2 regions of the Actinomadura sp. NEAU-AAG7 genome follow, and region 1 is predicted to be linked to the other one. Evidence: riboswitches for the same ligand, from Rfam matches in the RefSeq annotation. Region 1 holds a riboswitch; the other holds the start of a gene.
What was found. A riboswitch is a leader RNA that binds a small molecule or an ion and turns the genes downstream of it on or off. The one in region 1 is predicted to bind cyclic di-AMP.
Positions count from the first base shown of each region.

Region 2: another riboswitch for cyclic di-AMP. It lies ahead of KLI87_RS07305 (hypothetical protein); the one in region 1 lies ahead of KLI87_RS05795 (NlpC/P60 family protein).

Region 1 is NZ_JAHFZY010000001.1:1,263,934-1,268,139, forward strand. It holds gene KLI87_RS05790 (LuxR C-terminal-related transcriptional regulator) at 463-693, shown strand; gene KLI87_RS05795 (NlpC/P60 family protein) at 1,116-2,159, opposite strand; cyclic di-AMP (ydaO/yuaA leader) riboswitch at 2,163-2,368, opposite strand; gene KLI87_RS05800 (amino-acid N-acetyltransferase) at 2,641-3,150, shown strand; gene KLI87_RS05805 (RDD family protein) at 3,156-3,983, shown strand; gene KLI87_RS05810 (RDD family protein) at 3,991-4,206, shown strand, end outside.
Region 2 is NZ_JAHFZY010000001.1:1,603,081-1,607,286, forward strand. It holds gene KLI87_RS07300 (CdaR family transcriptional regulator) at 1-945, shown strand, start outside; gene KLI87_RS07305 (hypothetical protein) at 1,006-1,743, opposite strand; cyclic di-AMP (ydaO/yuaA leader) riboswitch at 1,754-1,894, opposite strand; gene KLI87_RS07310 (zinc-binding dehydrogenase) at 2,147-3,181, opposite strand; gene KLI87_RS07315 (MmgE/PrpD family protein) at 3,189-4,206, opposite strand, start outside.

The DNA.
Region 1 (4,206 bases):
AGATTGCATTTAACCAGCGCTTGACGGGCCGGATCCGGCCGCCTAGCGTTCCGGCACGAGCGTAGCTTGAAACGATTCACGATCTTCGTCCGCGCGGAGATTTCGTGAGTCCAACCGGAAGGGACGGTTTCGATGGCTGGCGATCGTGACCCGTCCCCGGCGAGACATACCCCGTTCCGAAGGGGCCTCCCCACGCCGTCGTGGGCCGGCCCGGACCTGGGAGCGTGTCGTCGTCCGGTAGGCCAACGAGTGAATCGTCACCCGGAGTTCCCCCGCTCGACCCAGCAATCGGCCCATCGGCCACCTCCGGCCAAGCGCGCGAGACAGCAAAGGAACCCGATGATCTAAGTCCGGAAGGCTCCGGACCCGGCAACCCAACGCGTACAGATCGAGGCCAACCCGTGCCTGTGCAGCGGACGGCTGCATCCCCGCGGTCATCAACCACGGACGAGGGAGGACGGAGTGGAACAGGCCACACTGCTGCGACGTGGCATCGACGATCTGCGGCTGAGCGATGAGGAGATTCGGCTGCTCGCCCAGATCGCCAGCGGTGTCACCGCCGATGTGGCGGCACGCAAGCTGGAACTGAGCGCACGGACCCTACGCCGGCGGCTGCGGACCATCTGCGACCGGCTGGAGGTCAACACCCCTATCGAGGCCGTTGTGTGGGCGGCCCGGAGGCAGCTCATCTAGCGGAGTGCACAGACGACGCCCGTCAGGGGACGGCGGGCGTCACCAAGGAGAGAACAGGCGGCCAACTTTCGCGAACTCCGTCCGACCCCGCAGCGGCGGCGCCGACGGCCTGACAGGTAGGTCCCTGCAGCAGGCGTCGCCGCGGACGTTGTTCGTCGCATCGCACCACCGCTCGTCGCACCACCGCTCGTCGCACCACCGCTCGTCGCAAGAACGCTCGTCGCAAGACCGTTCGTCCTGTCACCGCCGCGGCGGCACGGGCCCTGACCGCGCCCGCCACCGCCGTCCGCGGGACATCGTGCGCCACCTCCGGTCGAGAGGCGAGTGCCATCCCCGGTCCGTCCGGCGGATGCCATGTCACCTCGGCTTGCGGGTCGGCGGGCTCCCGGCTGTCGACTGGGCCGGACTGGGCTGGGTTCGGCTCAGGCGACCCGGACCCCGCCCGCGAAGGGACGACCCCCCATCGGGGCGATCTTCACGACGTCGCCGGTGTGCGGGGCGTGCAGCATCTTGCCGCCCCCGATGTACATCCCGACGTGGTGCAGGTCGGAGTAGAAGAACACCAGGTCGCCCGGCTGCAGCTCGCTCTCGGAGACGTGCGTGCCGGCGTTCCACTGGCTGCCGGTGTAGTGCGGCAGGTTGATGCCGACCTGCTTGTAGGCCCACATCGTCAGACCGGAGCAGTCGAACGTGGTCGGCCCGGAGGCGCCCCACACGTACGGACGCCCCATCTTGGTCATCGCGATCCGCAGCGCCTGCGCGGCCTTGCCCGTGCCGACGGTGGGGAGCTTGGTGAGCTGGGTGGGGTCCTCCTTGACCAGCTTGCCGCGGATCTTCTCATAGCTCTGCGAGACCTTCTTGCGCTGGGAGTCGAGCTGGCTCCGCAGCTGCGCCACCTGCTGGGCGCGCGCCTCGGCCGACTTGCGGGCGCGCTGGGCGCCCTGCATGGCCTGCATGAGCCCCAGGACCCTCGTGCTGTCCTGGGTGGCGAAGTAGTTGAGCGTGGCGGCCTGGTCGAGGACGGCCTGCGGGTCCTGGGAGGCGACGAAGGACACCGTGGGGTCCGAGCCGCCCTGCATGTAGCTGGTGGCGGCCAGCGCGCCGACCTTGTCGCGGATTCCCTTGAGCGACTCTTCCTGGCGCTTGGCGTTGTCGGTGGCGACCTTCGCGGCCCGCTGCGCCTGCTGGAGCTTGACCTTGAGCCCGTTGTACTGCTCGGTCATCTGCTCAAGCTGGTCGGCGAGTTTGAGCGCCTGGGCCCTGAGCTCCTTGGTCGTGGGCTTCGGGTCGGCGTGGGCGGCCGCGACGGTGTGCGGGGCCAGGGCATGGGGGGCGACGGAGACGACGGCGAGCGCGCCGGCGACGGCGATCGCGCGTCCCCGGAAACGGGCCGGGTGCCCATTCGCCGGGCTTGCCTTCCGTGGGCGTGCAGAGCGTGAAACGGGTGCGGGCCGGGACGGCTCCACCGATTCTCCTCTCCTCGTCCGCCTACCGAGTTAGCTGACGGGTTCGGGCCGGAGCAGCCCGTCCGCAGGCACGCGCGGATCGGTCCGCGCGCGAATACGGATTCACCCCTGCCGGCCGCTTCCCTGGACGCTGTCCCGGGCGGCCGGGAGTGGGGTCCCCGGCTCCTCGGGACACTGGTTGCGACCCGGGGACTCGGCGGTTCGGCCTCCGCCATGCGGTTGGCCGACGTCAGCGCAGGACACTAACGGACCCGGCATTGGATGCCAACCAGAACATGCGAATTCGCTGGTCGCCATGACAGTTCCGCACCCGATCGCGGTGCGGATAGTGCGCTTTGGCTCACTTTCCGTAGGCGGACTAGTTCTTGTTGGCTAGTTATGAAGGCCCGGCGGGCGGGCGGGCGGCTCACCGCCCCATCGGCGCGGACGCGGGAGCCCGGTGTCCGACCCGCTGTCCGGTGTTCGATAATCTCGCCTGTTTGTGGAAGTCGAGATCAGGCGTGCCCGCACCGCCGATGTTCAGGAGATCCGCAGACTGGTCGGCCTGTACGCGGGAACGGGGCGACGCCTGCTCAAGAAGTCCACGGTGAAGCTGTACGAGGACGTACAGGAGTTCTGGGTCGCGCAGGACGCCGACGGGCGCGTCCTCGGCTGCGGCGCGCTGCACGTGATGTGGGAGGACCTGGCCGAAGTCCGCTCCGTCGCGGTGGACAAGGGGCTGACCGGCAGGGGCATCGGGCACCGGATCGTCGACCGGCTCCTGGAAACGGCCCGGGAACTCGGCGTGCGGAGGGTGTTCTGCCTTACCTTTGAAGTGGAGTTCTTCGTCCGCCACGGCTTCGAGCAGATACTCGGGACCCCGGTGGCGCCGGAGGTGTATGAGGAACTTCTCCGCTCTTACGACGAGGGCGTGGCAGAGTTCCTCGACCTCGACCGGGTCAAGCCCAATACGTTGGGCAACACCCGGATGCTGCTTCGCCTGGAGGACTGACCGCAATGAGTGAGAACCCCGACCGCGGGCGGCCTTACCACCCGCAGCAGGGGCAGGGCTCGTACGGCCCCCCGCCCCCCTACCAGGGCCCGCCGCAGTGGCAGCAGCAGCCTCAGCAGCAGCCTCAGCGGCCGCAGTCACCGCCGCCGCAGCAACAATGGCAGCCGTCCCATGAGGCGCCGTCCTATGAGCAGCCGCGGTCTTATGAGCCGTCCTATGAGTCGGCCTACGACCAGTACCCGGGGGGCGGCGCCTATGACGGGAGCGCCGCCGATCTGCCCCTCGCGCCCATCCACCGGCGCGCCGGCGCGCGCGTCCTCGACAACGCGCTCGTCGCGGTCTTCGGTTTCGCGCTCGTCCTCCCGATCACGGTGGGCGCGTTCGGCCTGGGCAAGCCCGGCAGCAAGGCGGAGGACGACGGCGGCATCTGGAACTGGCCCATCATCTTCACCCTGTTCTGCGTTCTGTCGGTTCTGCCGTTCATCTATGAGGCCGTCCAGTTGTCCGTGTGGGGGAGGACGCTGGGCAAGCGCGTGCTCGGGCTGGGCGTCGTCCAGGTGCGTCCCGCTGGAAACGCCATCACGACCACCCAGGCGGTGTGGCGCGCCGCCATCACCCATGTCGCCTACCAGTTGGGCGTGTTCTTCTTTCTCGTGCTCGCGGTGATGGTCTGGAACTACGCTGCCTACGGCATGTTGCTCGTCTGGGCGGGCGCGCTGATGGCGCACCTGTGGGCGATCTGGGACCAGCCCCTGCACCAGGCCCTGCACGACCGTTTCGCGGGGACGATCGTCATCGACGAGCGAGTGGACGACTACGACTACGCGGAGTAGTTTCTCGATGACGGCATCGCAGCACCCGGACGAGCCGCTCACCGACCCCGCCGAACCCGCCCGCCCCGACGCCGACCCCGAGCCCGACGCCGAGCCTTCCGGCGAGGCCGTGGCCGAGGCCGCCGCCGGGCCGGACGGGCTCGCCGAGCCGGGGCAGCGGCTGCTGGCCCGCATCGTCGACACGCTCATCGTCGGCCTGCCCGTGATCGTGGTCGTCCGCGAG
Region 2 (4,206 bases), 340 kb from region 1:
GGCCTGGACGACCTCATGCGGCTCCTCGGCTGGGTCGGCCCGCAGGGGACCGCCGCGCAGAACGCCTACACGCGCGGCTTCCTGGACGGGCAGCGGAACGTCGTGCCCCTCGTCGAGCGCGTCCAGCAGCTCGCGGCGGCGCTGCTGGCCGGGGACCCGTCGGCGGCCGAGCTGGCGCGGCGCCTCGGCCTGCCCGTCCCGGACCGCTACCTGCTGACCGTCGTCCGGATCGCCGACCAGGACCCGCCGCTCCCGCCCCCCGCCCGCGCCGAGATCATCGGCGTCCTGGTCGACACGGACCGGGTGCCGATGCGCTGGCAGGACCCCCGCGAGTTCGTCGCGCTGCTCCCGCTCCCGTGCGAGGCGACGTCCGGCCCCTCCGAGCGCGAACCGGACGAGCCCGCCGAGCCCGCCGAGCCCCCCGAACCGGCCGAGCCCCCCGAGCCGGCGGAGCCCCCCGAACTGACCGAGGTCTCCGAGCGGGAATGGGAGCGCGCCCTCGCCATGTCCGCCGCCGTCGCCGAGATCGCCGGGCGGCGCTGCGCCGTCGGCGCCACGGTCGCGGACGCGGGCGCGCTGCCCGGCGCGCTGCCGCTGGCGCGGCGGATCAGCGGGGCGGCGCCGGTCGAGGCCGTCCCGCGCAAGGTCACCACGCTCGCGGACGTCTTCGTCGAGCTGGGCGCCGCGCGGGTCCCCGAGGTCGACCACTGGCTGCGCGGCATCGCCGACCGGCTCTTCCAGGGGCCCGACCTGGTCTCCACGCTCGACGCCTACTACCGCCACGACATGAACCGGCTGCTGACGGCGGCGCACCTGTACGTCCACCCCCGCACCCTCGACTACCGGCTGCGCCGGGCCCGGGAGCTGACCGGCATCGACCCGACGAGCACGCGGGGCGTCCGCGCGCTGAGCGCCACCGTGGCCCGCATCCTCGCCGACACCTGACCTCCGGGACGGCCAAGAGCCCGGCCCGGGGACGCCCCGGGCCGGGCCCTTGCCGTGCGCTCAGAGGTTGGTCGGGCGGTACGCCTTGTACTCGCTGCCGGACGAGAGGCCGTAGTCGCGGGTCCGGTGGTCGGTGCCGTAGCGGCCGCGCTGCTCGTAGGCCCAGTAGGCGGTGTGGTCGCTGTTCGCCCACTTCTCGAAGATGACGACGTGCCGGGTCGTGTTGGTGCCCAGCGCGTCCATGACGAGGTCGCCCTTCTTCAGTTCCGACATCGAGATGCGCTCGGTGAGGCGCGAGGAGGTCAGGCCGACGGTGTTCTCGCCGGGCTTGGGCAGGCCGAGCGCCATCGAGACGAAGCCCGAGCAGTCGGTGCGGTAGCCGTTGTGGTAGTCGGTCTGGCTGTAGGAGACGCGGTCGGAGGTGCCCGGGTTCCAGGTCTTGGCCCGTTCGATGACCTCCGAGCGGGGGCCGGCCACTGGCTCCGGGGTCTTCTTCTCCGTGCGCCGCTCGCGCGAGGCGCGGTCGCGGGTGTCGCGTTCGCGCTTGTCGGCCTCGCGCTTGCCGGCCTTGCGCTCGCGCGCCTCGGGGGTGCCCGCCGGGGACCGGTCCGTCTGGTTCGGCGCCTGCGGGACGGTCTGGATCGCGGCCACCGAGTCGGCCGGGTCGGAACCCGACGAGCCCGTCGTGACCTGCACGATGCCGCCGATCACGCCGAGGGCGGCGACTCCGGCCACGGCTCCGGCGACCCGGGGGTTGAGGTTGCGGACGGTCCAGTTGCTGCCGTGCTTGCCTTTCACAGGGGGGAACTCCTTGGCTTCCAGACGCCTACCGGGTTAGCTGACGGGTTCGGGCTGGAAGTCGCCCTACGGCCTGGTGACAGGCCGATTCACCCCGATGCGAGGTTGGGTCCCCGGCTCCGCGCGACGGCGGACTCGGCGTCGCCGCTGCTGCGACGCAGCGGCGCTGATGTGGTGGCCCGAGCGCAAAGAATCGGCTCAGGTCACACCAATGACCCCATCTAGGGACACTGGTGATGGATCGCCTGGAGGGCGTCCGAGTGGGACAAGTTACTCATATCGCCAATGGTTGGCAAACTCCAGCAAAATCAGGATCTAGGGTGAAGGTGCACGTCAGGGCCCTGCACGCGGTGGCGGCAGGGCCCTGCGGGGGTCGTGCGTCAAGGCGGAAGTCAGTGTCGAGTCAGGGGCGGACGAGGACCTTCAGCGCCTCGCGGTCGTTCATCGCGCGGAAGCCGTCCGCGATGTCGTCCAGGCTCACCGAGAGGTCGAACACCTCACCCGGCGTGATCGTGCCGTCGAGCACCTCGGCCAGCAGCTCGGGGACGTAGCGGCGCGCCGGCGCGACGCCGCCGGTGATGGTGAGGTTGCGCATGAAGACGTCGAAGTCCATGCGCGCCTGCGCGTACTGCGGGACGCCGACCCGGCTGATCGTGCCGCCGTCGCGGACGCCGCCGAGCGCCGTCTCGAACGCCTCGGTGTTGCCGACGCATTCGAGCACGTGGGGGATGCCGTCGCCGCCGGTGGCCTCGCGCATCGCGGCGACCGCCTCGGCGCCGCGGCCGGGGACGACGTCGGTCGCGCCGAACCGGCGGCCGAGGTCGGTGCGGGCCCGGTGGCGGCCGAGCAGGACGATCCGCTCGGCGCCGAGCCGCGCGGCCGACAGCACCGCGCACAGCCCGACCGCGCCGTCGCCGATGACGGCGACCGTGGAGCCCTTGCCGACCCCGGCGGTGACGGCGGCGTGGTGGCCGGTGGGCAGCACGTCCGACAGCGCCATCACCGAGGGGATCACCGGGTCGTCGGCGCCGACCGGCAGCTTGACCAGCGTGCCGTCGGCCTGCGGGACGCGCGCGGCCTCGCCCTGGCCGCCGTCCAGCCCGCCGACGGCCCAGCGGCCGCCGTTGCGGCAGGAGCCGTGCAGGCCGTCCCGGCAGAAGTCGCACGAGTTGTCGCACCACAGGAACGGGACGAGGACGACGTCGCCGCGCCGCACCGAGCCCACGTCGGCGCCGGTCTCCTCGACCACGCCCATGAACTCGTGGCCGATGCGCAGCCCCTCGTCCACGGGGTCCATGCCGCGGTAGCGGTGCAGGTCGCTGCCGCAGACGCAGGCGCGCGTCACCCGCACGATCGCGTCGGTCGGCTCCCGCAGCACCGGGTCGGGCACCTCCTCGACCCGGACGTCGCCGCGGCCGTAGATGAGGGTGGCTCGCATCAGGGGGTCACTCCTTCGGTTCGGTGATCGTCGCGTCGACCAGCTCGCGCACCGGCCGCCGGTCGAGGTCGAGGACGACCTCGACGAACCGCTCCAGCCGGTCGGCGGTCAGCGGTGTCTCGGCGGCCATCGCGCGCAGCCGGTCGGCGGTCTCGTGGCGGTCCCAGTCGAACGTGGAGGGGTCCGGGGCGTGCTCCGCGACGCGCGTCCCGTCCTCCCGGGTCTGGACGGTGATCCGGCAGGCGCCGCGCGGCAGGTCCGCCGGGACGACCCGGACGCGGCGGACCAGGTCCATCAGCGCGGGGTCGTCCCACCCGTACAGGTCGTCCAGCTCGATGCCGCCCTCGCGCAGCGCGACCGCGAGGCAGTAGGGCAGGCTCATCAGCGTCCCGCCGACGTCGCGGAACGGGCCGTGCGCGTCGACGCCCGGATAGGCGGCGTCGTCGGAGGGGAGTTCGACGACGGCCGCCACGACGTCGTCGGCTCCGATGCCGTGGCGGCGGGCGAGGCCGGTCAGCAGCGTGACCGGGATCTGGTTGATCGCGCAGACCGGATACGGCTTGTAGGTGACGCGCCGGAGCCGCCAGTCCTCGCCGAGCCGCAGGTCGGCGGGGGCGGGGACGGTGCCGGTGAAGGCGCGCAGGTGCCCGGCGGCGCCGTCGAGCGCGTCCGGCGCGCCGGTGACGCCCCGCGCGGCCAGCAGCGCCGCGACCATGCCGTTGCGGCTCGCCGCGCCGACCTGGTAGCGCCACTCCTGCGTGCCCGCGACCCACGTCTGGTTCGTCCCGCCGCCGAACGCGGCGGCGAGGCCGAGGGCGGAGACGGTCCGCCCGGCGGTCAGGCCCAGCAGCCGCGCCGACCCGGCCGCCGCCGCGAACGGCCCGTAGACGCTGCTCGCGCGGAACCCCCGCGCGGTCGAGACGTCGGCGCCGCCCTCCGCGATGACGGACGCGGCCTCGTACCCGGCGACCAGCGCGGTCAGCAGGTCGGCGCCGTGCAGCCCGGCGCGGTCGGCGAGCGCGAGC